DNA from 2 places in the Desulfovibrio ferrophilus genome. Region 2 is predicted to be linked to the other one. Evidence: predicted binding sites of a transcription regulator. Region 2 holds the regulator's gene; the other holds the start of a gene.
The links. Region 2 encodes HrcA, which represses chaperone genes, less so after heat shock. Its sites were predicted from a motif close to TGTTAGCACTCNNNNNNNNNGAGTGCTAACA; they were not measured.

Region 1: groES (co-chaperone GroES) is a predicted target of HrcA. The motif match lies at 1,566-1,596, and genes of this name have one in related genera.

The regions. Positions count from the first base shown of each region.
Region 1 is NZ_AP017378.1:3,355,906-3,371,786, reverse strand. Features, by position in the region: gene groL (chaperonin GroEL) at 1-1,213, opposite strand, end outside; gene groES (co-chaperone GroES) at 1,239-1,529, opposite strand; gene ercA (alcohol dehydrogenase-like regulatory protein ErcA) at 1,886-3,064, shown strand; gene EL361_RS15435 (ATP-binding protein) at 3,048-4,667, shown strand; gene EL361_RS15430 (phosphate/phosphite/phosphonate ABC transporter substrate-binding protein) at 4,809-5,744, shown strand; gene EL361_RS15425 (ATP-binding protein) at 5,748-7,853, shown strand; gene EL361_RS15420 (response regulator) at 7,864-8,223, shown strand; gene EL361_RS15415 (PEP/pyruvate-binding domain-containing protein) at 8,237-10,732, shown strand; gene EL361_RS15410 (protein-tyrosine phosphatase family protein) at 10,740-11,819, shown strand; gene EL361_RS15405 (energy transducer TonB) at 11,881-12,711, opposite strand; gene EL361_RS15400 (TonB-dependent receptor) at 12,842-14,794, shown strand; gene EL361_RS15395 (methyltransferase) at 14,851-15,881, shown strand, end outside.
Region 2 is NZ_AP017378.1:462,474-478,354, forward strand. Features, by position in the region: gene EL361_RS02140 (HDOD domain-containing protein) at 1-112, opposite strand, end outside; gene EL361_RS02145 (tetratricopeptide repeat protein) at 113-988, opposite strand; gene pyrF (orotidine-5'-phosphate decarboxylase) at 997-1,698, opposite strand; gene gmk (guanylate kinase) at 1,700-2,329, opposite strand; gene EL361_RS02160 (DUF370 domain-containing protein) at 2,319-2,576, opposite strand; gene EL361_RS02165 (YicC/YloC family endoribonuclease) at 2,603-3,484, opposite strand; gene EL361_RS02170 (MiaB/RimO family radical SAM methylthiotransferase) at 3,563-4,927, opposite strand; gene mnmA (tRNA 2-thiouridine(34) synthase MnmA) at 4,930-5,961, opposite strand; gene gatA (Asp-tRNA(Asn)/Glu-tRNA(Gln) amidotransferase subunit GatA) at 6,034-7,500, opposite strand; gene gatC (Asp-tRNA(Asn)/Glu-tRNA(Gln) amidotransferase subunit GatC) at 7,531-7,815, opposite strand; gene EL361_RS02190 (penicillin-binding protein activator) at 7,827-9,950, opposite strand; gene dnaK (molecular chaperone DnaK) at 10,094-12,010, opposite strand; gene EL361_RS02200 (substrate-binding periplasmic protein) at 12,257-12,994, opposite strand; gene EL361_RS02205 (nucleotide exchange factor GrpE) at 13,138-13,722, opposite strand; gene hrcA (heat-inducible transcriptional repressor HrcA) at 13,743-14,777, opposite strand; gene rfbD (dTDP-4-dehydrorhamnose reductase) at 14,881-15,750, opposite strand; gene rfbB (dTDP-glucose 4,6-dehydratase) at 15,747-15,881, opposite strand, start outside.

The DNA.
Region 1 (15,881 bases), 780 kb from region 2:
CAGCGCGGGTAGCGTTCAGAGCGTCTTCGACGCGGGCTTTCTTTTCCTTCATCTCGGTCTCGGTGGCAGCACCGACGTTGATGACGGCCACGCCACCCACGATCTTGGCCAGGCGCTCCTGAAGCTTTTCCTGGTCGTACGCGGAGGTGGACTCGTCAATCTGCGCGCGCAGCTGGCCCACACGAGCCTTGATCTCATCGCCCTCACCAGCGCCATCGACGATGGTGGTGTTTTCCTTGTCGATCACAACACGCTTGGCGGTACCGAGGTCAGCCACGGTGGTGTTCTCGAGCTTGATGCCCAGGTCAGCAGAGATGACCTGACCGCCGGTCAGCACGGCGATGTCCTTGAGCATTTCCTTGCGGCGATCGCCAAAGCCAGGGGCCTTGATGGCGACAACGTTCAGGGTACCACGCAGCTTGTTGACCACCAAGGTAGCCAGAGCTTCGCCGTCCACGTCCTCGGCGAGAATCACCAGAGGCTTGGACATTTTGGCGGTCTGCTCGAGTACGGGCAGCAGCTCCTTCATGTTGGAGATCTTGCCTTCGCTGATCAGGATCAGAGGATCGGCCATTTCGCAGATCATCTTTTCCGGATTGGTGACGAAATAGGGGGAGAGGTAACCACGGTCGAACTGCATGCCTTCGACAACGTCCAGGGTGGTCTCAAGGCCCTTGGCCTCTTCAACCGTGATAACGCCTTCCTTGCCGACCTTGTTCATGGCCTCGGCAATGATGTTGCCGATGGTGGCATCGTTGTTGGCGGAGATGGTGCCAACCTGGGCGATCTCTTTCTGGTCACGGGTGGGCTTGGCAATCTTGGACAGCTCATCGGTCAGGGCAATAACGGCCTTGTCGATGCCGCGCTTGACGGCCATGGGGTTACGACCGGCAGCAACCAGCTTCACGCCTTCGGAGAAGATGGCCTGAGCCAGGATGGTGGCAGTGGTGGTACCGTCACCGGCAACGTCGGAGGTCTTGGAAGCGACTTCCTTCACCATCTGGGCGCCCATGTTCTCGAACTTGTCCTCAAGCTCGATTTCCTTGGCAACGGTCACGCCGTCCTTGGTGATGATCGGGGAGCCGAAAGACTTCTCGATGACAACGTTACGGCCCTTGGGTCCGAGGGTCACTTTCACAGCATTGGCCAGCTTGTCGAGACCGATTTTCAGCTTCTCGCGAGCTTTGGCGTCAAAAAGAATTTCTTTGGACATTGGATATGCTCCTTAAAAAATGAGATTAACCTTCGATGATAGCCAGGATGTCGTCCTCGCGCATGACGAGGTGCTCGGTGCCTTCGATCTTGATCTCGGTACCGGCGTACTTGTTGAAGAGCACCAGATCACCGGCTTTGACGGTCATCTTGATGGCCTTGCCGGAATCGTCGGTCTTGCCGGGGCCAGCGGCCACGATCTCACCCTTCATGGGCTTTTCCTTGGCAGTGTCAGGAATGATGATACCGCCGGAGGTGACTTCTTCACCCTCCAGGCGCTTAACCAGCACACGATCGTTCAACGGTTTCAGTTTCATGGCTTATCCTCCGATAGCTGTAATTTTGGGTCTCGTTGTTAGCGCTCTGCGTTGGCGAGTGCCAGCGCTCACGAGGTAGCCGCCCGAAGCTCTGATGTCAATTCACATCCGAGCCGAACGAGCGGCGTCGCAAAGTGATATAACCGCTGCTCTAGATGTCAACACCCGGCCCTCATTTTTTTTCGATGGGCCCCAACATAAGCATTAGCAATCCCTGAACGAGCTCACGCACTCCCCTCCACGAACATTGAAGATGCCTAGACTCCAACCTCTAGGCGTGAGCCTCTTAAAATGATATTATCAATATTCTGGGTTCATGTTCGGTCGTTACCGTACAGCCAAGCATTGGAGATGACATGCCTGCGGACATCACAAAATTACGAAAATTCATCGCTCCCGAAGTCATCTACGGGCAGGGGTCAGCCTCGGTGTCCGGACAATACGCCCACAATCTCGGGCTGACACACTGCCTCGTGGTCACCGACCCCGGAGTTCTGGAGGCGGGCTGGACCGAACTGGTAGTCAACAGTCTGATTGATAACGGTATTGAAACCACCGTATTCAGCGAGGTGTCTCCCAATCCCAGAGACACGGAGGTGCGTAGCGGTGTCGATGTCTTCATGTCCCACGGATGTGACGGCATCGTGGCCGTTGGCGGGGGAAGCCCTATGGACTGCGCCAAAGGTATCGGCATCATGGCGACCAACGGTCAGGACATTCTGGAGTTCGAAGGGGTGGATCAGGTTGAAATCCCCGCTCCTCCACTAATCTGTATCCCCACGACGGCCGGCTCCTCAGCCGACGTCTCGCAATTCGCCATCATCAACGATACCTCCCGCAAAGTGAAAATCGCCATTGTCAGCAAATCCACCGTGCCGGACACGGCCCTGGTGGACCCGATCTGCACCACCACAATGAGTCCCACGCTGACAGCTGCCACAGGGCTGGATGCCCTGACTCACGCCTTTGAGGCCTATGTCTCGCTGGTCAACTCCGAAACCACCGACGTCTTCGCCCTGAGTGCCATTCGTCTGGTCCGGGCTCACCTGCTGGATGCCATCGCGTCGCCCAATGACATTGCCGCCCGTGACAAAATGATGCTGGCCTCCATGCACGCCGGATTCGCCTTTTCCAATGCCATTCTCGGAGCGGTCCATGCCATGGCTCACGCCATGGGAGGACTGCTGGACAGCCCTCATGGTGATTGCAATGCCTCCTTGTTGCCTCACGTGGTCCGAGCCAATTTCAATGCCGCCGAGGCTCGTTACAGAACTATTGCTGGCGTTTTTGTCCATGGACTGTCCCCGGGAGAAGCCTTGGCCGCTCCAGCGAATGAGATCCGTGACCGCTTGGTTGAGGAACTCATGGGATTCGGAAAACAGGCCGGCATCCCAAGCGGGCTCAGCCCCATGGGCATGACCAGAACCGATATCCCTCGGCTGGCCAGCCTGGCCCTCAAGGATGCCTGCATGCTGACCAACCCCAAACCTTTCACCCAGGCAGAGGTCGAAGCCATTTATGAGCAAGCCCTCTAAGCCCTCTCCTCCGGACACCCTCCCTGCCAACGACGCGCTGACGCGCCTGATCGGCCTGGGTGATCGCTCCATCCGCAAAAGCTACTACCCGCAGCTCAAGAAAAAAATCACTGAGCTGGAGACATTCCAATTCCTGATGGATAGGGCTGCCGACTCCATTTTTCTGGTACGGGTCGATCCACACAGCATCGAATACGCCAATGACGCAGCCACAACACTCATGCGGCTGAGCAAAGACGAAATGCTTTGCGCCTCAGTGTCCGATGTCTTTGGCCATCAGGTTGCAGCCGATCTGGAAAAAAACTTGGATGCCGACTCCGGGGAAACCATCCAGGCCACGAAAGATGGTCTTGTATTGGAAATGAGTGTGACCAGCCATGTAGTCAACGATGCCCCCTATATTGTCATCGTCGCGCGTGATATCACCCAACGGGTCCAGGCCGAGCTCGAACTTCAACGCCTGCAAGTCCTGTTAAAAGGCATCGTAGAGTCCATGCCTTCTACTCTGATCGGTGTGGATATGAACGGGACCATCTCCCAATGGAATCGCCAGGCGGAACAACTCACGGGCATCGACTCGACGTTGGCCCTCAAGCGCCCCCTTGCAGAAGTATACCCCCGGCTGGCAAATCTGATCATGCATGTCCACCGCGCCGTTAAGGAGCAGTCACCGCAGATTCTTTCACGGGTTCTCCACCACCGACAAGGGCACCTTGTATATGAAGACATCACCGTCTTCCCGCTGGATATCGGGAAGGATGGAGGTGCTGTGATCCGCATCGACGACATCACAAAGCGCGTGCACATGGAAGAACTCATGATCCAGAGTGAAAAGATGATGTCTGTCGGTGGACTTGCTGCGGGCATGGCCCACGAGATTAATAACCCGCTGGGCGGCATCCTGCAGGGAGCACAGAACATTCGGCGCCGTCTGCTTGAGGATATCCCCGCCAATCAGGAAGCAGCCGATCGCCATCAATGCAGCCTGGAGACGATCAGGGCCTACATGCAGGAACGCAGCATCCCCAAGATGCTTGACGGCATCACCAACTCAGGCGCCCGAGCGGCACGCATCGTCACCAACATGCTGAATTTCAGCCGCAAAAGCGACTCTCAAATGGCTCCCAATGACCTGAATGCCATCCTTGACCACGCCCTGGAGCTGGCATCCAGCGACTACAACCTCAAAAAGAAGTATGATTTCAGAAAAATCACGATCATTCGTGACTACAGCCAACAATTACCCCCGCTGCGCTGCTCGGCCACCGAGATTGAACAAGTCCTCCTGAACCTGCTGACCAACGCCGCCCATGCCTACAACGGAACTGACGAACCAGCGGAAGGCAGAACCATCCGCCTGGGCACCTCCCTTTCGGGCGATTCTGCCGTGATTGAAATCGAGGATAACGGCCCAGGCATGGACGAAGAAACCCGCAAGCATATCTTCGAACCATTCTTCACTACCAAGGAGCCCGGAGTTGGTACTGGCTTGGGCCTTTCAGTCTCCTACTATATCATCACCCAGAATCACGGCGGTGAATTTGTGGTACACTCCGCACCAGGGCAAGGTACACGCTTCACCATCAGCCTGCCCATCGACTAAAACCGACCATATTCCCCAGAGCATGCAGCCCTCGTGAAATTTGTCACAGCGCATCCGAAGCAATGGTGATTGCTGTCCTTTATCATAATATTACGCTACAAATTTTACATTATCACACCTTGACCACAACAAGAGGCGAAGATGAGATTCACAGTTCGAATCCTGCTACTGCTAACCCTTATAGCACTGGCCCTGCCCCTGGCAGGCTGCGAGGATCCCGAGCCAGTCAAGCGAATCGATCTTACCAAGCGCGAGGAAATCACCTTCCGGCCCCGGCAGGTGGAGGTCACCTACGCCTACCTGCCGCAATATTCGCACAGCCTGTCATACCAACGCCACAACCTGCTGGTGGAATATCTTTCCGAAGCCACGGGGCTGACCATGCGCCAGGTCTTTCCCGATACCTTTGACGAACACATGAACATGGTGGATCAGGGCCAGATCGATATCTCCTTTTCCAACCCCTTCATCTACGTAAAGATGGCCCACCGTGGCGGTGCACAAGCCTTTGCCCGCATTGTCGAGGATTCGGGCAAGAACTTCCGCGGGCAGATTATCGTGCGCCAGGGCAACGAGAGCATCGGAACCCTGGCAGATGTGCGCGGCAAGCGTTGGTTGGCCGTTGACCCTTCCAGCGCCGGTGGATTTCTGTTCCCTCTTGGTCACTTCATTGAGCATGGCATTCAGCGCAAGGATTTCGCCGAAGTGGCCTTTGCCCCCGGCCCGGGCGGCAAGCAGGAAAAAGTGGTTCTGGGAGTAGCATCCGGGCAGTACGACGTCGGCTCCATCCGCGAAGGAACTCTGGCCCTGATGGCCGACAAGGTTGACCTGTCCCAAATTCGGGTTCTGGCCGAAACCCGCTGGTATCCTGGTTGGGTCTATTCCGCCCGCAAAGGGCTGAATCAGGAAATCGTTCGCAAGATCAAGAGCGCCATGCTCGCCCTGTCCCAGGATAATCCCCGCCACCTTCCTATTCTGGAGAATGCAGGCTTTACGGCCATCATCCCCTCTCAGGATTCGGACTTTGACCCAGTGCGCCTGCTGGCGGCCTCCATTGGTCTGGACGTGGGGAAATAGGCCATGCATATGCCCATACCCTTCTTGAACAGGCTAAAATTCCAAGATAAAATCAATCTTGGAACTGCCTGTATCGTTATCTTCTTCGGCTTGATCACAGCGCTCAGCGTGACGCGTGTCAGTGTTGATTCCATCCTGGAAGGAAACCGCGAACGTGGCACCTCCATGGCCCGCAATCTCGCCCTACGCGCCATCGACCCCATGTTGGGCCGCGACTCCCTGCGCCTGAAAAACCTGGTGGACCAGATGGCCGGGCTTTCGGATTACATCAATTACGCCTTCGTGCTTGACCGGCAGGGCGATGTGCTGGCGCACACCTTCAAAAAAGGCTTCCCGGTGGAGCTCAAGGACGCAAATGAAGCCTTTGAAAAAGGGGTGCGCATCCAGTTGCTGGATACCGGCGAGGCCCGCATCTACGACTTCGCTGCCCCGGTGATCATTGGCGGAGACCGATACGGAACAGTACGCTTGGGCATTTCCCAGGTCCGGGTCCAGACCGCCAAGCGCGAGGTCATGGTCACCATTTTCGGTATCACCGCTGCGGTGACCTTGGCCGCCATGGTCCTGTCCACCATCTTTGCCCGAGGCGTGGCCAAGAGCATCAACCTCTTGCGCGAATCTGCCGAGGAGGTCGTACGAGGCAACCTCGATGTGCAGACGGCAAAAGCTTTGGGTCGCAACTGCTGGGAGGTCATGCGCTGCTACAACAAAGGCTGCCCCGCGTACCACGATGACCGCCACCGCTGCTGGTATCTTGCTGGTACTCTGTGCCCCGAGTGTCAGGATGTGCATCTGCCCGAGAAATTCGAATCCTGCCGCACTTGCAAGGTCTATCGCGAAAACGTGGGCGATGAAATCCAGAGCCTTGCCGAGACCTTCGATGTCATGGCCCTGACCTTGAATGCCTACATCGATGAACTGAAACACGCCAAAAGCGACCTGGAGCGCCAGAAATCGCTGATGCAGACCATTCTGGACGTAACGCCCGACCTTGTCTCACTCCAGGATCGGGACCTGAAGTATATCGCCGTAAACAAGGCGTTCTGCACCTACTTCCACAAAAATGAGTCCGACGTCATCGGAATCACGGACTTCGATATCTTCAACGAGGAACAGGCCGACACCAACTACCACGAAGATCAACAAATTCTGATCACAGGCCAATCCCTGTCCAAACAGATTCTTGTGGGACGCACGGGCAACCGACGCTGGTTCCACATCATCAAGGTCCCGGTTTACGACGGGGAAACCATCATCGGTCTGTTGCTGACCGCCCGCGACATCTCGGTCATCAAGCAATATCAGGAACGCCTGATCCACTCGCAGAAGATGCAAGACCTCGGCAAGCTTGCCGGTGGCGTCGCTCATGAGATCAACACCCCTCTGGGGATCATTCTGGGCTATGCCCAGTTACTGATCGAAGACGTCCCCGAAGGCGAGCAAATGCGTGAAGACCTGAAAATCATCGAGCGCCAGACCAAGGTCTGCCGAAAGATCGTCTCGGATCTGCTGGGCTTCTCGCGCAATATCGAAAGTTCCATGGAATCCATGGAACTCAACAAGTCGCTGACGGATGTGGTAGAGCTTGTGCAGCACATCTTCCGTCAGGAGCGAGTCACCGTTGACACGGATCTGGACCCCAACGTTCCCCCCATTGTGGCCGACGAAGACAAATTGAAACAGGTCTGGATGAACCTGTTGAACAACGCCTTCGACGCCATCGGTTCGGACGGACATATCCTGGTGGGCACCAAGCTCTGCAGCCACCGCCGCCGGGTGCTGGTCACCGTGGCGGATACTGGCTCCGGCATCAAGGAAGGCAACATGGGCCGTGTCTTCGATCCGTTCTTCACCACCAAGCCTGCGGGTGAAGGCACCGGACTCGGGCTCTCCGTCTCCTTTGGTATTATCACCGACCACGGGGGTAAAATCTCCGTGACGAGTCCCGCACCCGTAGAGTATCTGGAAACCGGCGACGACAAGACGGGGACCCGTCCCCCCGGACCGGGCACCCTATTCATCATTGAATTGCCGCTGACCAAGGAAGGCCTTCCCGACGAGGAATGCCCCGAAGCGATTGATCTGAAAAGCGGCATTCAGGCCGTATAAAGGAGAGACAATGGCCCATATCATCGTATTGGACGACGTCATGGACGCCGGCGTGCTCATCAAGCGCATCCTGGAACGCAAAGGGCACTCCGTCACCTCCTTCACCGAGGAGGAGGAGGCTCTGGAGCATTGCCGCAAGAACCCGGTGGACCTTGCCATCCTGGACATCAAGCTCAAGAAGATGACCGGGGTCGAGGTGCTGGAGGAAATCCGCAAGATCTCCAAGGCGATCAAGGTCATGATGCTCACAGGGTATCCCACTCTGGAAACTGCTCGCGAATGCCAGCAGCTCGGGGCCGAGGATTACTGCGTCAAGCCCATCGACAAGGATGAGCTTGAACAAAAGGTTGATACGATCCTCGGCGGCTAGCCACGGAGCCTTGATGTTCAAAGAGCTGTTCAAACACTGGACCTATCAGGTCTTCGCTCCCGGTACTCTGCTGCGCAAAAAGTACGAGTCCTTCAAGTCCCTGTTGGAGATCGACCGGGCCTGTTTGGAACGGATCGCGGAGCTGGAAGAGCTGTATTACAGCAACGCTCCCACGGACTGGACCCGTGTCCAGAGCCTGGTTCGCGAATTAATGGTCCAGACGGATTTTCTGGTTCGCGAACTGATGGCCATGAGTCCCGGACGCTATCTGGACCTGCCGGACTACAGAAACAAGATTTCCTTTTACCTGACCATGGCAGCCGAGCTGCCGGACTTCGACTTTTCACCGCCTTACGCCATCACCCTGAACGAAGCCATCAGCGAGCCCGGTCAGGCGGGCGGCAAGGCACACAATCTGGCCCTGCTGGCAGATCGGGGAGACCTCCCCGTGCCACAAGGGTTCGTCATCACCACCCGTGCCTTCCATTATTTCATTGAATACAATGAGCTGCGGCCACGCATCGACACCCTGCTGGGCAAGGTCAATCTGGATGCCCCGGGTTTCGTCTCCGACGTCTGCACCGAAATCCAGCGCCTGATCCTTAGCGGTGACATTCCGCCCAGCATCGAAGAGGAATACCGCAAGCACGCCATCGACTTGGCGGCCTCACGAGGTGGAGACGTACGTTTGGCCGTCCGATCAAGCGCCGTGGGTGAAGACTCTGCAGCTTCCTTTGCCGGTCAGTACGAATCCGAGTTGAACGTGGCTCTCTCGGATCTGGGACCAGCCTACAAACGGGTTCTCGCCAGCAAATACAGCGCCAAGGCTGTGACCTACCGCATCCGCTACGGCCTGCCCGACCAGTTGACTCCCATGGCTGTTCTGGTCACAGAAATGATCACCCCTTCGGTCTCCGGCGTGGTCTACACCCGTGATCCAGGGCATACCTCGCGAGAGCAGTTGGCCATCTATGCCGTACAGGGCATGGGGCGAAATCTGGTGGACGGCAGTGCCTCGCCAGAGATCCTGACCCTGACCCGCGACAAGGTTCCAACGATCATCGAGCGCCGGGCAGGCGGCGGTGCTCCGCAAGTGGTTTGCGGTGACACGCCCGATGCCGGTCCTTGTTTGCCCGAGGAACACGCCCTGACCCTGGCCCGTGTGGGGATGCGCCTGGAAAAAATGATGGGCGCCCCCCAGGACATTGAATGGTGCATGGACCCCGGAGGTTCACTGTTCGTTGTCCAATCCCGCCCACTCTCCGAAGTGGAACCCCTGTCATGCGACAGGCAGAGCAGCCTCTCTCCCGACGACATTGATAACGAGCTGCTGGTCAGCGGCAACCCCGCCAGCATGGGCATCGGCATCGGCCATGTCTACAAACCCATGCGTCTGACCGATCTTGATGATGTCGCCGACGGCTGCGTACTGGTAGCCGACACTCTGTCTCCCGCTTTTGCCAGTGTTCTGGAACGGCTTGCCGCCGTGGTCACGGACACGGGCTCCAAAGCCAGCCATTTTGCATCCGTTGCGCGCGAATTCGGATTGCCCGTGGTGGTGGACGCCAAATTTGCCACGCGCATCCTGACTGATGGCATGCAAATCACCGTTTATGCAGACACCGGTCACATCTATGCAGGGGAAGTTCGCGAACTCAAGGCCCTGGCTGGCCGTCCACCAGCACCACGCGACACCCCCTTCCATCGCCGCATGGCCGAGGTCATGAATCTTGTTGCCCCCCTGCACCTGACCAACCCCGACGCTTCGGAGTTTGCCCCCCAGGGCTGTCGTTCCATTCACGATATCGTGCGCTTCTGTCACGAAACCGGTGTTTCGGAGATGTTCTCCCTGGTGGGTAAGGGCGGCAGGGGGCTGGCAAAGGCACGGCGCTTCGAGGGTGGCCTGCCCATGACCATGTACATGCTTGATCTGGGTGGAGGGCTGACCCCGCAGGCTGCAACCACGGACACCCTTGATCCCTGCCATTTCGCCAGCGATGCCATCAGTGCCTTCTGGGAAGGACTGAACCATCCGGACATCCAATGGGACGGAAGCCTGCTGGCCTTCGACTGGGAGGAATTCGATAAGGTTTCCGGGGGTATCATCAGCCTGGAATCCAAGACTTTGGCCAGCTACGCGATACTGGGCAAGGACTACATGCATCTATTGATGCGCTTTGGATATCACTTCGCGGTCATCGACACGATCTGTGGGCCAGTGCCCGAGTCCAACTACATCAATTTCAGATTCAAGGGCGGCGGTGCCGAAATCGGCAAGCGCATGCTGCGTCTGGAACTGGTCCGCAAGGTTCTGACTAGCGCGGGCTTCACGGTCACCAGCAAAGGGGACATGCTCGATGCCCGATTCATGGCCGCCCCGGCACCAAAGGTTGAACTGAACCTGACACTCATCGGCATGCTGCTGGGCAAGACACGCCTACTGGACATGGCACTGACCGGCGATACACAGGTCCAACACCTGGTTGACGAATTTCTGGATTCCCTCTGAGAACGGCATGGCAAAGGGCAAGGCATATATCCCCGATTGGGTCACGGACCAGATCGCCGTGGGCGGTGCACCCATGTCCTATCCGGCGTTGGATGCCCTGCGCGCCGAAGGCCTTGACTGCATCCTGAACCTCTGCGCCGAATTCTGTGACCTGAAGGACTACGAAGAACAATCCGGGTTCGAGGTCTATTATTTCCCAATCCCCGACGAAGAAACTCCAGATCTGGCTGAATTGGAAAAAGCGCTGGAATGGATGGACGAAGCCATCTACCTGGGCAAGAAGGTACTCATCCATTGCCGCCACGGCATCGGACGCACCGGGACCGTCCTGAACGCCTATCTGTTGCGCAAGGGCCTGGGCCACAAACTGGCCGGGCGGAAACTGAAGCCCCTGCGGGCCAAGCCTCAAAACTTTGCCCAATGGAGATTCGTCCGCCGTTACGGCAAGCAGGAAGGACGGCTCACCGTCCGTGAACCCTCTCTGGAAGCAAAACATCTGGTCGATCTGTATCCATTCTTCGCGGACTACGAGCGCACGGTGGAAGACGTGGACGTCCTGCTTCAGGGGGCCTGCTCCGGCCCCTGTGAACACTGCGGGCAGGATCATGACCGTTGCTGTTTTGAGTTGGTGACCCTGTGCTTTGCCGAGGCCGTATACATCGCACACACCATTAATATGGTCCTGGATAGCGCAAAGCGCCTTGAGGTCATCGAGCGAGGAGCCGCAGCCAGCAAACGCATCCGCCAACTGGGCTATACCCCGGAAAATCCTGACAGCCTCACGGCCAGCCTGTGGCACGGCTACAGCGAATCACGCATTCGCTGCCCGCTGTCCCATGAAGGGCAATGCCTGATCTACGATTCCCGCCCCCTGAACTGCCGCATGTCTGATCTGGACAGCGAACAGGCACGTCACCTTGCGGTGACAAAATTCCTGCCCAAAACCCTGAGAGCCATCTCGGCCAACCTGTTCTTTGCCTACACGTCCAAATTTCCGGATGGCCGCCCCCCCATCTTCACCCTGCCCGATGTTGTCTCCGGGAAATTCGTGCAGACCTTTTTCCACCATCTGCTCAGACTGAGTTGAGCGAGCCCAGCCGATGCTTCCGGCTCTGTAGGAGCCCCGGGGCTTTGCGCGTACTGCGTCATTATTCAAGACTGAACCGGATGGGTAACACCACCCAGGTTGCCACTCGCTGCCCATCCTTTTTCGCTGCCTTGAATCGCCATCTGCGCACGGCACTGAGCGCACTCTGTTCGAACACACCTTGAGGATCGGCAAACAGCACCTGCGGCTCGCGCACCCGCCCATTCCGATCCACCAGAAACTTCACGCTCACACTTCCGGTCACGCCACCCTCGCGCGCACCAGCCGGATAGCGCGGTTCAATCTTGCGCGTAATCCTTGGCAGGACATCCACCTGCCCTATGCCCCCCGCAAGCTCACCACGGCCCAAGCCATTGCCAATGCCCAAAGGCAGTCCCTGCGGGCTCGTGGCGTCAGTTCCGGTTCCTGTGGAAACTCCGCCGTTAGACAACGCAGTGGATGCTTCATGCTCCGAGTGGACTCCGTCCTCATGAGCAGCAGCTACTTCATCACTGTTCTGCTGTTCACTCTTTGCAGCTGCGATTTCTCGCGGAATCACACGGGTAGAGGGGTCTGATTTCGATTCCTTCTGCGCAAGGGGCTTCGTGGATGGTGCTACTTTCGGTTTTTCTTGCAGTTGGACAGTTCGGCGCGGCAAGGGCGATTCCACCCGCTCAACGGCAACGGCAGTAGCTTCTGAATGACCACTGCCCCCGGCACCCTCCAAGGTCACCAGCGCAACCTCATAGGCGACAGGACAAACCAGAGTCTGGGCCCGTGTGCTCAGATTGGCCACAAAGAAGCAGGCCAACACAAGAACGGCATGCAGGGTCAAAGACAAGACAGGGGCAATCCTGGAAAGCAGTACACCTGAGCCGCTACTGTGGCACATAATCACTTCGTCTACCCACTTCATAGTCATTATAACTAGATGATAGTCCGTGCCGTTGTAAATATTATTTTTTCGTGCTACTCGCACGGGACGTTGTTTACGAGCAAATCAAACCAGTTAAGTGGGGTTTATGATGAAATCTTACCGGATGGCCGCCCTGATCCTCGTTTTTGCGGCCCTGCTCCTGACCACCACCGCCCATGCGGACGGCCCGAAGTCTGACACACAGCCCGACGCAGCTCCTAACACGACCCAAAGTGTCGAGCTGGAAGAACTCGAAGTCATTGCCACCCCCATCATCCAGGGGAACGAAATCGACCGCTATGGAGCAACCTCCACAGTGGTCAGCGAAGAGCAGATGGACAAGCTGGGAGCGTTGGATCTCAGTTCCGCCCTGCGGCGCACTCCGGGCGTTACCATTTCTCGTCACAACCCCGTGGGCGCCTTTGGCGGCGGTGAAGGCGGGGCCGTATTCATCCGCGGCATGGGTTCCAGTCGCCCCGGTTCGGAAATCAAGACATTTATCGACGGCGTTCCGGCTTACATGGGAGTCTGGAACCACCCCCTCATTGACCTGCTCCCTGTTGATCCCATCGAATCCATCGAGGTCCTCAAAGGGCCACAGCCCAACCGTTTCGGTGATGCCCTGTCCATCATCAATATCGTGCCCAAGCGCATGCGAGGCGACGATTTCACCACCACCATCGAAGCCTCGGCAGGCAGTTATGGCACCATCAGCCAATCCCTGGAGCACGGTGGGCGTATCGGTGAATTTGATTATTATATGGGCCAAGGCTTCCGCCGCTCCGACGGACACAGGGAAGATGCCGATGGCCGTCAGTTCAGCCTGTTCGGTAACCTCGGAGTGCAGCTCAACCAGTACTGGGATGTCCGCCTCTTTGCCCTGAATGTAGACAATGAGGCCAGCGACCCCGGACCGGACGACAACTCCGCAGCCAAGGAAGGCTCTTACGAAACCCGCATGCGTCTGGCCTCGCTGACCTTCAGCAACGACTTCGACATGGCCCACGGCGAAATCAAATTCTTTGCCAATGCCGGTGAAGGCTACTGGCGCGATCAAGCCGGCGCCGACGACGACTGCCTCAACGACTTCTGGTTCTGGGGCCTCAAGGCCAGAGAACAATTCAACATCACCGACGACTTTGAAATAACCGTTGGCCTGGACCAGCAGTGGTGGGACGGCAATATTCGCTACACCTACGACAACGGCACCGACGACTCTGTTCTGGCCCCCAGCTTCGCCCTGACCATGCCCTATGCCTCGACCAGTTATCTCATCGGCGAAACCGACGGCTGGCACATCATTCCCTCCGTGGGGGTGCGTCAGTACGAACACAACAAATTCGACAGCCGCACCGCGCCCCACGCCGGCCTCGTAGCCGGATACGGCAGCACCGAGGTCCATGCCTCCATGTCCAAGGGCATCTCCTACCCCGGGCATGACGTGGTAATCCTGTTCCCCACGGCCCAATGGCAGGACATCGAACCCGAAGAAGTCGAACACGTCGAAGTTGGCATCAGCCATACCTTCCAGGACCTGTTCAAGATCGATTTGACCTACTTCCATGACGACGGCCAGGACCGCTATGTGTTCACGCTTCCGCCGTTCCCGCCCACATGGTCCAACACCGAGGAATTCGAAATCGAAGGCTTCGAGGCCTCGCTCAGCGTGACCCCCACACCGGACCTGTCCCTGTTTACCGGGCTAACTATTCAAAATTCCACACCCGGCGACATGCCTTATGTGCCTGAGACCACAGTCAGTGGCGGTTTCAACTGGCAATTCCTGGAAGACTTCAACCTTTCCATGGACTGCGAATATGTCTCGGATATGTACGCCCTGAAACAGGTCAGAAAAGCCGGCACCAGCAATACCGAGAAGGTGGATGACCACTTCCTGGTCAATGCCCGCCTCGGTTGGACCTTCTTCCTCGACGACTGGGACGCCGAGGGTGAACTGTACCTCTCGGTGCAGAACATCACCGACGAAGACTACGAATACAAGCCCAACTACCCCATGCCTGGCACCAACGGCATGGTGGGTGTGAAACTGACCTTCTGATCACATTGGAGAAGCGCTGCCCACCATGGCAGCGCTTCCCGATCACAGGATACACCATGCCTACTGAACCAAATCTCATCCCATCCCCACAGGACGCAGGCACACTGTACCGTACCATCCACGATGCCGAACGCGGCTACAAAAGCCTCTTGGCGCTCAAAGCCGCCCTGAACATCGGAGTCTTCGAGCATCTTGAGCAGGCGGTACCCGCCGCACAGTTGGCACAGGAGCTGAACACCGACCCGGCCATGACCCTGGCCCTGTGCCGCCTGCTGGAAGAAATGGACTTTCTGGAAAAAGATCCCAAAGGCTACCGCAACACCCAGCAAACCCAGACCTTTCTTCGCCGTTCATCCCTGCTCTATCAGGGCAACGTGGTGTCCTGCGTCCGGGGCGGCATCTCCATCTGGGAGCAGTTGGAAGAACTGCTCATCAATGGCCCCGGAGACGGCAGCAATGGGCATGGGTTTGCAGGAGAGTTCATCCACGCCCTGGCCTCGGAAACTCTGACAGGTGAACTGCAAAAGACCACGGACATCATCTGCTCGGTGCCCGAATTCGAAAACGTTCGGACCCTGCTCGACCTGGGGGGCGGACACGGCCTCTATTCCGTGGCCCTGTGCCAGCAAAACGCCAAGCTCCAGGCCACTGTCTTCGACCTGCCGGGACTGCAGGAGGCAGCGGAGCACTACGCCCAAAAATTCGATGGCAAACGCGTGAACTTCCAAGCTGGCAACCAATTCACGGACCCCATAGGCGATGGCTACGACGCCATCCTCCTGTCCTACAATCCAGGCGGCAAGACCCGCGCACTGCTGGACAAAATCCATTCGGCACTGGCCCCAGGTGGCCTGTTCATCACCAAGCACGCCTATTATGCCCGTGGCGAACGGACCAAGAGTCCGCTTCTGGATATGGAATGGTCCATGCGCGGCTTTTCGGGAGTGAATAAAGGCCCCAACATCTATCGTTTCAAAAACGACATGTCCCACGAAGAGGTCCTGCAATATCTGACCAGCCATTACGAGATTCTGCGCATCGCCGGGGTCCACGAATTCGCCCCCAACCGTCTGGGCAAGATCGGCGA
Region 2 (15,881 bases):
ACCAGGGGACGGTTTGTGTAAACAACTGGGCAATGATTTTGGGAGCACATGGCAAATCCTGATTCAGCTCGGGGAGTTCTTTCAGGAAGCGTTGGCCGCGTTCGGTGCTCACTTAGACATCCATGGAGTAGTTCGTGTCGGAATTCTTCTTGGCCTTCTTTTTGGTCACAGGCTTGGCGACACCATTTCTGGTGTTTCCATCTTCGTCCACGAGCTTGTTGTCCTGAAGGAATTTCAGGAATTGCGCAGCTTCGGCAAAGTCCTTGTTCATATCAATTGCCATCTTCAGATGCAGGGCGCACTCGCCGAATTGTTCGCGCTCATAATAGGCACGGGCAATATTGTAGTGCAGGTTCTCATCCGTGGTCGAGAGTTCCATGGCACGCTCGTAGTAATCCACGGATTGTTCGTACATCTTGTTTTTGCGCAGATTGATGCCGAATTCGTTGAACAGGTGTTTGTGTTCAGTTTCGAATGCCGCGTCGAGCTTGACTAGGCGTTCGAAGATATCATTGGCTTTGGAGTCGTCTCCGCGTTCCAGATAGGTCAAGCCCAGGCCGAAGTTGGCCCGCACGTTGTCCTCATCAAGATTGATGGCTTGCTCGTATTCCAATTCGGCACTGAAGGTTTCACCCTTCTCACGGTGCTTGTCGCCTTTGTCCACAGTCTCGGTCAGTTCCTTCATCTTCGGGAACACGGTGGAGACATAGAATTCCGGTTCGGGTGAAAATTTTTCCAGGAAGTCTTCCTTGGGGACCTTTCGTTTCGGACCGGATGGAATATAGTTAATATTTAGTGGCTGGATTTCAATGCATGCTTCTTGCTCGTCGACCATCCAGAACGTTTTTTTAACTGTCTTGCGGGTCGTGGTTCCCGTGCCGACTCGTTGAACGGTCTGAGTGGAGAAGACACCCTTGATCTTTTGATCGGCGCCATGGTCGATCTGACGCTCTTTGGGGTGTTGCTGTGTGTTTTTATCTTCGCTCATGTTCTTACTTATAACGTGGAACTACACATTTGTTCAAGAAAAGACAGGGCGGCCTGTTTTGGGTCGGACGCAAGGGTGACCGGACGACCTGCCACCAGGAAATCGGCCCCGGCTGCAACGGCTTGCGCTGGAGTCATGACTCGGCGCTGGTCGTCATCGGCCTCTGCCAATCGAATGCCGGGAGTCAGGCACAGAAAATTATTTCCGCAGGTCTTTTTTACAGCCGTTGCTTCGTGACCTGAGCAAACAACACCGTCCAATCCTGTTTCGCTTCCGGCCTTGGCCAGTGACAGCACCAGGTCTGCAATGCTCTGCCCGGGGGCCAGGGGGAGGTCGTTTTCGTCCATGCTGGTCAGGACGGTCACGCCCAGCAGCAGCGGTTTGTTCCCGGGGCTGGCAGCCTCATCCAGACCCTGGCGGGCGGCGATCATCATCCGTTCACCACCGGTGATATGGATGTTGACCATGTCCGCGCCAGCGCTCACGGCGCTTCGAACCGCTCCACGCACGGTGTTGGGAATATCCAGAAATTTGAGGTCCACAAAGACCTTGAAGCCCATGTCCTTGAGTTCGGCAAGGATGGAAGGACCTTGAGCCGTGTAGAGCTCAAGCCCCACCTTGACCCAAGTAACTGTTCCGGCAAGCGTGCGTGCCATTTCCATGGCTTGGGCCTTGTCGGGAAAGTCCAGGGCGACGACCAATTCAGCCATCTTAATCTCCCTTTGACGTATTGCCGAGGATTTCGGCGGGAAGAGTTGGGCGATAAATCGGACGCAGGCCCTCGGCGATATACACGGCTCGTAGTTGGTCATAGGCCACGTCCAGGTCATCATTGATGATCCAACCGTCGAAATGTACGGCCTCATTGATTTCGCCCGGGGCGTTGTCCAATCTGCGACGGACGATATCATCGGCATCGGTGCCGCGCCCGAGCAGCCGATCCTTGAGAGTTTGGAACGATGGCGGGAAGAGGAACACATGGCAACCTTCGCCCATGGATTGGCGCAATTGTGCAGCCCCTTGGACATCAATGTCGAAGAGTACATCACGTCCCTCTTCGAGCATCTCCGTCAGGGCCTGCTTCGGGGTACCGTAGAAGTTGCCGTGCACTTCGGCCCATTCGGCGAAGTATCCCGCATCACGTCGAGTGATGAATTCGTCCCGGTCCAGGAAGTGATAGTCCACCCCGTTGGCTTCACCGTCCCGCGGGGCGCGGGTCGTACACGAAATGGAAAAGGCCAGCCGGGGGAATTCTTTCCGCAAACGGTTGGTCAGGGTGCTCTTGCCGGTCCCCGAAGGAGCACAGATGACGAGCATCAAGCCACGACGTTTATTCATCATCGCCCTCATCACTGAATCGCTGGCCAATGGTCTCGGCCTGAATGGCAGAGAGAATGACGTGGTTGGAATCCGAAACGATGATCGAACGGGTTTTTCGTCCCTGTGTGGCGTCAATCAATCGGGCACCCTGTCGTGCATCCTCACGCAGTCTGCGCATGGGCGACGACGAGGGGTTGACGATGGCGATGACCCGGTTGGAAACCACAAAATTGCCGAAGCCAATGTTCAGAAGACCGGATTTGTTCATGACAGTCCTTTTACAATGTGGCTGAGTTATTCAATATTTTGCACTTGCTCGCGGCACTTCTCAAGTTCGCCCTTGAAGTCCACCACGATTCTTGAAACCTGGGTATCCTGGCCTTTGTTGCCACAGGTATTGATCTCGCGGAAGCATTCCTGAAGCAGGAAGTCCAAACGCTTGCCAGCGTCTCCGCCGTTGTCCATGACCTTGTCGATGCGCTCCAGATGGGCGGTGAGTCGGGTCATCTCCTCGGAGACATCCAGCTTGTCCGACAGCACGGCAACTTCCTGCAACATTCTGTCTTGATCCAGATCGATGGAGAAACGATCCAGCACCTGCTGAATGCGCGCTTCCACCGTGGCGAAGCGTTCTTCTTTGATCTGCGGAGTGCGTTCCTTGAGCTGCTCCAGCCACTCCTGGAGGCGGATCAGCCTGCGCGCCAGATCCTGCTGCAGATCCCGTCCTTCGGCAGCACGAGCTTCATTCCAATCTTCCAGGGCGGCGATGAGGCCTTTTTCCAGACTCTGCACCAGAGATGGATCGGGCTCGCCATTCTCATCATCCCAGAGAAAGGACATGCCCATCATGCGGGTGAAATCGGGTTTGAAGGAGTATTCCATACGCGAGGCGAATTTCTCCATCTGTTGGATCATGGCCTCTGCCACGGGCTCATTCAGGCGCATCCCCAGAATGTCTGCGCGGGTGACCTGCAGATTCAACTGGATGTTGACCCGACCCCGGGAGGCGTGTTTGCGTACAAGTTTCTCAAAGCGGGTTTCCAGGCTGCGGACGCTGGCGGGCAGGCGCCATTTGATATCCAGGTGGCGACCATTGACGCTGCGGACTTCCCATTCCTGGGCCCAGTCTTTTTCCTGTAGGATGAAACGGCCAAAGCCGGTCATGCTCTTGATCATATCCGTATCCTCATTGCCTCCATCGTGCGAAGGCTGATTATCTGTGTGTCGGTTGCTGACGCACTTGGTTGTGCGCGTTTATATCACCAGCGCCGAGACGTCCACGTAATCCTTCCCGCAGCTTACTGGGCTGGCGGCAGTCAGGCCGCCTGGGGCAGGATTGGTTCCGTCCGTAAATCGGCAGTCCGCATAGTATTCGCAGATGCCGTGAGCCGGGTCACCCCCTTCAACAACGACATCCAGCCTGTCCAGTGTGGTCAGTCGCTGCATGAATGCGGCCTTCTTGGTTGCCATCATGTCCCGTAGAATCTTGGCCCGTTGCTTTTTGACGGCATGGGGGATCTGGTCCGGGTAATTGGCCGCTGGAGTTCCTGGTCTGCGAGAATACGGGAAAACGTGTGCGTAGGAAAGAGGGAGTTTTTCGCAGTATTGACGCGTGATTTCAAAATCTTCATCTGTTTCCCCTGGAAAACCGACTAAGAGGTCAGCTCCTAGCCCGAAAACGGGCCATACGCTTCCGAGCTGCGTCGTGAAATCAACGATGTCTTCAGGGCCATAGTGCCCACGGCCCATGCGCCGCAGAACTGCAGGCGCAAGGCTTTGGAGAGACAGATGGAGTTGGGGGCAGATCAGTTGCGAAGCGCCGAGAACCTCCAATGCCTTGGTTCCCAGTTGCCCGGGGTCCACGGAGCTGATCCGCAACCGCGCACGCCCGGCCCATTGCGGAGCCAATTCGGCGTCCATGATCTGCAACAGGTCCCAGAAGTCCATGGCCGGGGTCAGGTCTCGCCCGAACTGGCGCAGGTTGATGCCTGATAAGGTGACTTCGCGCCACCCAGCCTCGAACAGTCGGTGGACTTCCGCTACGGCGGCTTCGGGAGCTCGGCTGACGGCTTTGCCCCGGGTGCTGGGGATGATGCAGTAGGTGCAGCGGTGTGTGCAGCCGTCCTGTACCTTGACCACGGCACGAACACGGTTGGAGCCTTTGATGGAAAATTCCGGGAACGAAGGACAACCGGAGTCGTGGTCAGAGGTTGGCGCACTGGTGATTTGGGCGGAGCCGTCAGCTTGACTGGTGTGGTCCGGCTGTACTGATGCCATGGGCAATGGGCGCGTCAGCAGGGTTTCCTTTTCCGATTGCGGGATGATGGCCGTGTCCGGGAAGGCCTCGGAGAGTTCTTCGGCCAGTACCTGGGCGGCGCAGCCGGTGATGACCACTTCGGCATTGGGGTTTTGCCGACCAAAGCGACGAACAGCGGCCCGCAAGTCGGCCACGGCCTTGGCCGTCACCGCACAGGAGTTGACGACAATGACGTCGGCATTGGCGGGATCGGATGCCTCGACACAGCCGCGCGTGGTCCAGGCCTCTCGGATGGATTGGCTTTCGTACTGGTTGATCTTGCAACCGAGAGTATAGATGTGAAAACGTGTGGTCTGGTTCATAGTCAGATGATTACACCGCCCGCGAGTACTATCCCATCCGGGGAGTAACACGCGGCCACCTGCCCGGGTGCTGGCAGGGATTGAGGGTTGGTGAAGTCCAGGCGCATGCCATGGTTTTTCAAATTTGCGCGAACGGGCTGCGCCTGCTGGCGATAGCGGAGCTGAGCCAGAATATCCTGAGGCCATTGATCCTGTGGGACCAGCAGATTGACGTCGCGAGCATCGCAGTGCTGGATCAGGGTGCTTTCCCGGGGGCCGACGATGAGCGCGTTGGTCTCCAAGTTCTTGCCGGTAACGTACAACGGTTCGGACCATGCCACCCCGATTCCCCGGCGTTGCCCCAGAGTATAACGCCATAATCCCTGATGCCTACCCAGCTCGGTGCCATCGCTCAGGATAATTGCTCCGGGCCCGGGTAGTTCAGTCTGCCGTGTGCTGAGAAAGGCGCAGTAATCGTCGTCTGGCACAAAGCAAATTTCCTGGCTCTCGGAGGGCAGCGGTGGAGTCATCTCGCGGAGTTTGAGCTCGGCCTTGACCTGCTCCTTGGTCCATTCGCCCAACGGGAACACTGCCTTGGAGAGCAGCTTTCGAGGGACCAGCGAGAGGAAATAGCTTTGGTCCTTGATAGGGTCGAGGCCACGCACCAGTCGGGTGGACTCGCCCTCACCCTTGACGCGGGCATAGTGCCCGGTCGCGATGCGTTCGGCTCCCTGGCGCAGGGCTTCATCGGCCAGCAGGCCGAATTTCATGGTGCGGTTGCAGACGGCACAGGGATTGGGCGTCAAGCCCTGAATATAGGCTTGCTCAAAGGGGGCGATGACTTGCTCGTCGAATTCGCGTGAGAGATCAACGGCGGCATAATCGCAGCCCAAGGCATTGACAGCTTTGCCCAGTTCCTCGGATTTGGCCCGGGAATCATCCGTGGGCGGCAGAAAGAAAGCATGTAGGGCCAGGACTTCATGTCCTGCCTCTGCAAGCAGGACCGCCGTAAACAGGCTGTCCATGCCTCCGCTGACCGCTACTCCGATACGCATCTAGTCTCCATGCCCCAATGATGGCGGAAAAGGAAGCCCCGCCGAAGCGGGGCTGGGTACAATCTTGTGGTGTTATATCCCTGCAGGTTCCGGCAGCGGCGGCAGGGCCGCTTCCAGAACACCTGCGGTCGACAGCAGCTCTGCTTCGCTGAATTGGGGGCCAAGCAGTTGCAAGCCAACTGGCATGCTGCTGTCAGCGCCCAGTCCCACGGGTAGGCTCATGCCGGGCAGCCCAGCCAGGTTCAGGCTGATAGTGAAAATATCCATCAGGTACATCTTGAGCGGATCGTCGCTGATTTCGCCGATTCCCCAAGCCGTGACCGGCGAGGCCGGACCGGCGATGACGTCGCATTGCTCAAAGGCGTCCAGAAAGTCCTGGCGCATCAGGCGTCGGACTTGGGCTGCTTTGCGGTAGTATGCGTCGTAATAGCCCGCCGAGAGTACATATGTGCCGAGCATGATGCGGCGCTGGACCTCGTCACCAAAGCCCTTGCTGCGCGAGGAGGTGTACATGTCGATCAACTCTGCCGCATCCATGTCGCGGACACCGTATCGTACGCCGTCAAAGCGTGCGAGGTTGGAGCTGGCTTCGGCCATGGCTACGATATAGTACGTTGCCACGGCGTATTTGGTGTTGGGCAGCTGCACGGGTACGATTTCCGCCCCGAGTTCCGCTGCCTTGTCCACCGCGGCGCGGCAGGCAGCTTCGACTTCACTGTCCAGCCCTTCGCCCCAGTATTCCTCGGGCAGTCCGATGCGCAGGCCTTTCAAATCGGTTCTGGCTTCGATGGCGGCTGCATAGTCGGGCACAGGCACGTCCACGGAGGTCGAATCTTTGGGATCAAAGCCGGCGATGGCCTGCAACAGGGCAGCCACATCGCGGACACTGCGCCCCATGGGGCCGATCTGATCCAGGCTGGAGCCATAGGCTACGCAGCCATAACGCGAAACTCTACCATATGTGGGCTTAAGCCCAACACAACCGCAAAAAGAAGCGGGCTGGCGGATGGAACCGCCGGTATCCGTACCCAAGGTGCCAAAGCACTGCCCGGCAGTTACGGAGGCAGCGGACCCACCGCTGGAGCCACCGGGAACCTTGCTGGTGTCCCAGGGGTTGGCAGTGGTCTTGAAGGCCGAGTTCTCGGTGCTGGAGCCCATGGCAAATTCGTCCATGTTGGCCTTGCTGATGATGATGGCTCCGGCCTTGCGCAGGCCTTCCACGGCGGTGGCGTCGTAAAAGGGGACGAAATTTTCGAGGATCTTCGAACCACAGGTCGTGGTGATGCCTTTGGTGCACAGGACGTCTTTGAGTGCCACAGGCACTCCCCACAGGGGCTTTGATTTGTCGGGGCCCTTGGCGTCCATCTCTTTGGCCTGCTTCAGTGCTTGTTCGGCCTGCACGCTAAGCAGTGCATTGAGCTTGGGCTCTGTCGCTTCGATGCGTTCGAGGCAGGCGGACACGGCGTCCTGAGCGGAAACCTCGCTTGCGGCCAAGGCATCGCGTAGTTCGACGAGCGATTTGTAAATCAGATCTGACATTGCGTATTCTCGCTTGGGCTCAAGGTCTGGCTAGACGATTTTCGGAACGATGAAGTGGCTACCGTCGCTTTGGGGGGCATTGCCCAGGATATCCTCACGCTCGAAGTCCTTGCGGACCTCGTCGGTACGCATGCGGGTGACATGCTCCACCGGGGTGTACAGCGGTTCAACTCCATCGGTATCGACCTGGGATAATTCATCCATATAGGCCAGGATGTCGCCCATCTGTGCAGCGAAGGTGTCCAGCTTTTCCTCGGGGAGGTCCAGCCGGGCAAGCTTTGCAATCTTGGTAACATCGTCGCGTGTAATGCTCATGATGATCTCGCCTATTGTTCGTTTTCTTCGGCCTTGCGTTGCTCGATGGTGTCCAGCAGCAGTTGCAGGCGCTGGTTGACTTCTTCGTTGTCGGGTTGAGCTTCCTGAAGTTTTTTCAGTTCGTCCAGCTCGCGTTTTTCCTGGTTGGCGATGACTCGCTGCTCATGGCGTTTACGGGTGTCTTCCAGACGCTTGTTGAGCAATTCGAGATCCAGAGGGGCGATGCCCTTTCTGGTGGGGCGGAACAGGAAAAGCTCCTGCTGTACGCGCCCGGCAACGTCCCAGACCAGTGGAGCCATGCTCCAGTCAAACCCCGCAGCGATCTGCAGCGCAGAGTTGACGCTATCGGGATTGAAGTTCGAGGACAGGGGGGGCATCATCCCGGCAAAGCGCATGAAGTCATAACCCAGTGCCACCCAGAAGTCGGGGGCGCCAAGGCCGTCGGCTGCCAGTGCAGTGCGTAGGGCCGATGTGCCGGGGGCGGGATTGTCAGCCCACCAGGGACCGGGAAAAACCGCCGTGCGGAAATAGTTCATCTCCACGTTTTCGTCTTTGGCCAAACCCTGTCCCCACAGGGCGGGACCCAGCACCAGCAGTCTGTCTTCGTTGTAGAAGAAGAGCTGTGGGATCAGGATTTTCGCCTGTGACCAGCCGTCGGGTACGAAGATTGCCTGGAAGGGAGGCGCCACAGGTTCGCGTTCTTCCTCGGGGATTGCAGAATCGACGCCAAGCAGGGGCGCAACGCTCTTGGACCACTGTGTGGGCTGGGCGGGAGGGTAGCTTCCTATGGCAGTGACTTCGCCGAACCAGTCTTCCACCTCGGCCATGAAGACCTCGGATGAGCGGTTGCCATAGGGTTCTTGTGGATAGAGTACTGCGAATTCGTTGATAGCGGTTTCGCCCACGGCCAGGGAAACCAGCGCGCGAGCTTCATCGCGAGGGCTGGAGAAGAATCGCCAAGCGTCCATACCTTCCACTGCACCGCTCAAGCGAGGCAGGAAGGCGAAGCACGGGCGCTTGGTGGTCAGCCCACGGTTGACCAGGGCTTCGAATTTGTCCTGTCGCAGTGGTCCGCCCATGATAGCGAAGCCGGAAGGCAGGGCCTCGATACGTTCGATCCAGTCAGAGGCTTCGGTGTTGATCACACGGATGTTGAGCTGTGCGCCCCCAGTGAGAGCTTCCCACTGTGCCGCACCCACGCCCCGCAGGACCTTCCAGCCGATTTCGGCATAGGGGCCCGACATGGGCAGGGCCAGGGCGACTCCACCGCCGGGCACACCCTGCTCCTGTTGCAGGGGGGAAGCCACCATGGCGACCAGCGACGGATCAGCGATGTTGCCGAGCCGGGAAAGATTATTCAACAGTTGCCAGGCCTGTGGCCAGGTGTCTGTGCTTTGTCCAAAGCGACGGGCCTGCTCCAGGCGAACGATGGTATAGGGGAAGTTCCACTGAGATTCTGGCGGGATGATGGAAGCCAGATCATCCAGAGTGCGCCGATCCGTAATCTTGAGTTCCTCAAGGAAGGCCCGTTCCAGGCTGGCCTGAGAGACCGGGGCCGGAGCCGGAGAGGCTCCATACAGGCGTTCCAGAGTTTGCATGGCCTGTTCGTATCGACGTTCGTTCCATTGGTCACGGGCCAGGGACAGTCCGGCCCGGAAGCGCAGTTCCCAGGGTCGTTGGTGATCCCTGAGCAGGGAATCCATATGCAGTCTGGCCTGATCCGGGTGCCCGATGAGGATCAATGCGCGCAGGTAGACCTCGTTCCACTGCCAGGTGTCAGAGGATCCTGGACGCAGTGTGGTCAGCTTGCGCAGGGCTTCCAGAGAGACATGCCCGTGTCCGTTGTTCACGGCTGAGACAGCCAGGCGTTCCCAGGCCATGGCCTGTTGGGTTTTGGTCAGGCCGCCGCGGTCCAGCAGGCGCCGATTCAGAACCTCGCTGGAGGCATGGTCCTCAGCTTCCCAGGCTTTATCGGCTTGTGTGGCCGTGCTGGAAGCGGGACTGCCGCTGGCTGCATCCGGGGTGGTTGGCACAGGGCGTTTGGCACAACCTGTAACCAAGGCCAGTGCCATGACCAGCAGAACGGCGAGCGCTCTGGTGGTAATGGCGGCGGTATGTTTTTGGTGCTGTCTCATGACCTGCCATGGGGTTGGGGCCGGGGCCGTGTTAGGGACAAAAAAGCCTGTCCGCGCAATGCGCGGACAGGCAAAACTATCCATGTTCAGCCGGGAAGGCAAGTGCACGGAGTGCTCCGCGCCCAGGCCCGGCCAGCATGGGTTTAGACTTCCTTGTAATCGGCGTCCACGACATCGTCATCAGCGTCTGCGGCACCGGCAGCACCGGCTGCGCCAGCCGCGCCAGCAGCACCAGCACCGTCGGCACCAGCCTGCTCATTCTGCTGCTGATACAGCTGCTCGGCAAGCTTGTGCGAAGCCTGGGACATTTCCTGGGTTGCGGCCTCGATAGCTTCTACATCGTCGCCTTCCATGGCCGTTTTCAGGAGCTCGGACTTGGCTTCGATGTTGGCCTTCAGTTCGGGGTCGACCTTGTCGCCCAGATCACGCAGAGACTTTTCGCTGGTGTAGAGCAGCGTATCGGCCTGGTTGCGGACCTCGATGAGCTTCTGCTTGGCCTTGTCTTCCTCGGCGTGGGATTCGGCTTCCTTGACCAGACGCTCGATCTCTTCCTCGGCAAGGCCTGAGGATGCAGTGATCTGGATGGACTGTTCTTTGCCGGTTCCCATGTCCTTGGCAGAGACATTGACGATGCCGTTGGCATCGATGTCAAAGGTGACTTCAACCTGCGGGATGCCACGGGGCGCCGGAGGCAGTCCGGTCAGTTCAAAGCGACCGAGGGTCATATTGTCAGAAGCCATGGGGCGTTCACCCTGAAGAACGTGGATGGACACGCTGGGCTGGTTGTCAGCAGCAGTGGTGAACACCTGGCTCTTCTTGGTAGGGATGGTGGTGTTGCGCTCGATGAGCTTGGTGAACACGCTGCCCATGGTCTCGATGCCCAGGGACAGGGGGGTGACGTCCAGCAGCAGCACGTCCGTGACGTCTCCTGCCAGGATGCCGCCCTGAATGGCCGCGCCCATGGCGACGACTTCGTCAGGGTTCACGCTGCGGTTGGGCTCCTTGCCAAACAGTTCCTGTACCTTCTGCTGAACCAAGGGCATACGGGTCATGCCGCCAACGAGGATGACCTCGTCGATGTCCGAAGCAGACAGGCCGGCGTCGGCCAGAGCCTTCTTGCAGGGAGCCACAGTGCGCTGCACCAGCTCTTCCACCAGCTTCTCCAGCTTGGCGCGAGTCAGTTTGACCAGCAGGTGCTTGGGACCGGTCTGGTCAGCGGTGATGAACGGCAGGTTGATCTCGGTCTCCAGAGAGGAGGAGAGCTCTTGCTTGGCCTTTTCGCCGGCCTCTTTGAGGCGCTGCAGGGCCATGCGGTCGGCGGCAAGGTCGATGCCGTTTTCGCGCTTGAATTCCTCGACGAGGTAGTCAATGACACGGTGGTCGAAATCTTCGCCGCCCAGGAAGGTGTCGCCGTTGGTGGCACGCACTTCAACGACATTGTCGCCGACTTCCAGAATCGAAATATCAAAGGTACCGCCGCCCAGGTCGAATACGGCGATTTTTTCGTTGGCTTTCTTGTCGAAACCATAGGCCAGGGAAGCGGCAGTGGGCTCGTTGATGATACGCTTCACATCCAGGCCAGCGACGCGACCGGCGTCCTTGGTGGCCTGGCGCTGGGAGTCGTTGAAGTATGCGGGCACGGTGATGACAGCTTCAGTGACCTTCTCGCCCAGGTAGGCTTCGGCGTCGGACTTCAGCTTCTGAAGGATCATGGCCGAGACTTCAGCAGGGCTGTACTTCTTGCCATCCACTTCGACGGCTGCATCCTTATTGGAATTGGCCACGATGCTGTAAGGACAGCTCTTGCTCCATTTGGAAATGTCGGTCTCAGCGAACTGGCGCCCCATGAGGCGCTTGATGGCGAAGACGGTCTTGTCGGGGTTGGTGACGGCCTGGCGCTTGGCCATTTCGCCTACAAGACGTTCTTTATCTGTAAAAGCCACGATGGACGGGGTGGTACGACCGCCTTCGGGGTTGGTTACGCATTTGGGCTCTTTGCCTTCCATGACGTAGACACAAGAGTTTGTGGTCCCGAGGTCAATACCGATGATCTTGCCCATAACTATTTCCTCCAAATGTGATGCTGAAATTGTCTGATTCTTAACGGAAAGCGCGGCCAGAAGCCGCGTGAAGTATGCGTTAGGACAGAATTAAGACTGAAAGAACGGCTGTAAAGGGGGCCAGTGAAAAAATCTTCACAACTTTCCATTATTCATTTCAAACAAGGCCTGGCGACGATTCTGAAACAGTCCCGGGCATGGGGAAGCCAATAGGCTGGCGAAGCGATGGTAAGCGGCGTTTGCGAGCTATTGCAAATAGGATTGGATAAGGGTTTCAATGTGTTCGGGTGGGATGGAATCGAGTCCCGTCTGCATCCTGTTTATCAGGGACTGTGGAGTCTGCAGGCTGGTCGCCGCATAGAGGCCGCAGTCATAGAGCGGAAGGACTTCTTCCAGTTCAGAGAAGTTGAATCCATTGGCGCGGGCCAGTTGTGCCATGGCCGGGGCATTGCCTGAGATGAGGTCCACACGCTCCCAGAAGAGTTTTTTGATGCCCAAATCGTTGGAGGCGGCAACCTCCAGATTCTCACCAGCAAGGAATCCCTGGCCCTGAAGGAACAACTGGGTCGAGCCGTTTTTCATGACGGCAATGGTGTACTGCTTGGCTTCCTCAAGGGAAGAGATGTTGATGTTCGTGCGTCGTTTGAGTTTGTAGAGGTTGACGGACAGGCTGGGGATGAGCGGTCCAACCCATTGGAAATGTGGTTCCCTGGCAGGGGATCTGAGAATGGAGAAGATGAAGACTCCAGAGTCGTTTTGAGCCATATCGTATGCTCGAGCCCAAGGCAGAATCTGGAAATCAGGCTCAAGTCCTGATTGGCTGAGAGCCAGACGCAAGATGTCCGTGGACAGGCCGGTGAGCTCGCCTTTGTCATTTGAATAATTGAACGGGGGCCATTGTTCAGTGACAACGGTAACATCCGCAGCCTGGGAACAGGTGCCAAATAGAACCAGGGCAAGCAGAATACTGAGAAGTAACCGCATATGATTATTCCTGGTAGAAATGAGCGACACGAAACCATAGCTCGTTATGGCGAGTTATGTAAATGGGTTATCTAAAGGACCAGGGAGTATGGCAAAAAAAAGGCGCGCCAGAGGCGCGCCAGGAAATCAATGTGTCTGTCCGGTTACTCCGGCTTTTTGGAAACCATGGTCTTTGCCGGACGCAGGAGCCTGCCGTTGAGCAGGTATCCGCGCTGCACGACTTGGGTCACCAGCCCTTCATCAATGTCGTCCCGTTCGTCTTGGCCCATGGCCTCGTGGCGTTCGGGGGTGAATTCCTCTCCTACTTCACCCACGGGCACCAAACCATTGTTGGCGAGCATGTCCAGAAATGCCTTGCGGGTCATGTCCACACCCATGACGAAGTTCTTGCAGGCTTCTGCCTCGGGGGTGTGCATCAGTGCCAGATCGAGATTGTCGACCACGGGCAGCAGATCTGCCAAGACTTTCTCGGTAGCGTATTTGCGGAAGTCGTTCTTTTCCTTTTCCATGCGCTTGCGAGCGTTATCCAGTTCGGCCAGGGAACGCAGGCGTACGTCTTCGGCTTCTGCTCCTACCGGGCACTGTGGACAGATACGGTCGCGGCACAGAGCCTGAAGCTCGTCTTCGGTGAGTTCAATTTCGGTGGGGGCGTCGGCGGACACGGTTTCAGCCTCAGCTTCCACGGCCTCAGCAGCCTTGGCGGCGGCTTTATTCTTTTCATCAGTCATGTATTTCTCCGTGAAGAATATCAGTATCGGTTGCGGATGAGTTCTGTCAGGACTTGGGCGGTGAAGTCAACCGCCGGGACGACTTTGGCGTAATCCATGCGCAGAGGACCGATGACACCCACCACTCCGCGTGGGCCACCATCTCCGCCATAGGGCGACGAAATCACACTGTATTCGCTGGGGGAATGTACCCCGCCAGTTTCATTTGAAAAGGTGATTTTCATTTCACCGGCTTCGATGGTTCGGTCCAGCAGCTCCAGGAGTCGGGAGCGTTCATCAAACAGGTCAAGAAGTTCGCGTACGGTTCCGGCTTCCGTGAATTCGGGGTGATCCAGAAGGTGTCCGGCCCCTCCCACGAATAAGTCACGTTCGTCACCGCTATCCATGGTGGCACTGGCCAGGGTCAAGGCATGGCGATAGAGACGATCCAGACGTTTGCCTGCGCCATCCAGCTCGCGCAGGATCTGGGCCCGTGCACCGGACAGGGTCTGGCCTACAAAATGGTGGTTCAGATAGTTGCCAAACCGGATCAGATCGTCGCGGGAGAAATCTTCAGCTACAGGCAGCATGCGGTTTTGAACCACACCGCCGTCCAGGACCAGCACGGCCATGATCAGTCCCGTGCGGACGGAGACGAAATCAATGCTTCGCCAGCGCACGTCGTGCCCGCTGGGGGCCAGGGTCATGGCCACCTGCTTGGCACAGGATGACAAGGCCTGGGAGGCCTGGCGCAGCATGTCCGGCAGTTCCATTCCCGTTTCATCCAGGCTTTTGCGGATGGTCTGGCGGGCTTCATCGGAAAGATCGCCGGGGGCAAGTACGGTGGCCAGATAATGGCGGAAGGCCCGTGGTGTGGGCACTCGTCCCGCTGAGGTGTGCGGCTGTTCCAGGTATCCCTTGTCTGTCAGGTCGGCCATGGTATTGCGCATGCTGGCCGGGGACAGAGCCAAGGCGCTTTCGCGCGCAACAATGCGTGAGCCCACAGGATGGGCATTGAGGATGTACTGCTCGATGATGGTCGTGAGTACTTTCTTTTCTCTGGATGTCAGCTGCATGGTGTCCCCGTCCGGGAGTTTCCGGCCTAGCTTTGGTGAGTAATCACGGGGAATGAGGGTGTCAATGACCCGTTGGCGTCGAACGTGCCCGGATGGCGAGGTCTTAGTCTTCCTGAGTGGTCTCGCGGTAGACGTAGTCACGAACGGCTTGGACCCAGGAACGTGGCGTGACACCAGTGGTTTCCGTGAATTTTTCGGTATCCAGGACGGAAAATCCCGGACGCTTGGCCTTTTGGGGATATTCCGAGGAAGCAATGGCCGTGACTTCACAGGAGACACCTGCCGAGCGGAGGGCCTCGCTGGCTAGTTCGCACCAACTGGCGCGGCCAGCATTGGCCACGTGATACAGGCCCTTGGCGTCGGCACGGATAAGGTCCAGGCTGTATTTGGCAAGGTCCGGAGTGTAGGTGGGGGACCCAACCTGATCGTGAACCACGCTGACACAGTTGTTGCGGCGACAGAGATCGAGCATAGTGCGTACGAAATTCTTTTTGCCCGGACCGAAGAGCCAGGCTGTGCGGATAATGAGCAGATCGGGCAGATCCAGAGCTAGCAACGCACGTTCGCCTTCAAACTTGGTGCGACCATAGACGCATTCGGGTGTGGGTTTTTCTTCTTCCTTGCGTGGGGTCTCGGCTTTGCCACCGAAAACGAAATCCGTGGAATAGTGCACCAGCTTGAATGAGCGATCACTGGCCAGACGCCCGAGTATTTCGGGTAGTACGGCATTGACACGCCGCGCCTGGTCGGATTCGTCCTCGGCCAGATCCACCTGGGTGTAGGCCCAGGTGTTGAAGACGACATCCGGAGCATGACGATCGAGCAATTCGCCCAATGCAGCAGGATTCCAGGCGTCATCACTGGGGCGTGGGGTGGTGATCACTTCCCATCCCGCGTCTTCAAACGTCGCCGCCAGAGACATGCCCAACAGGCCTGTCTCGCCACCCAGAATCAGGGCCTTGGTACCACTCATTTTCGATCTCCGTACCAATTGTCCATGAACTTGCGGTATTCACCGCTTTCAATGCTGGCGATCCAGTCGTGGTGATGTTGATACCAGGCCAGGGTTTCGGTCAGCCCGGTTTCAAAATCATATTGCGGGGC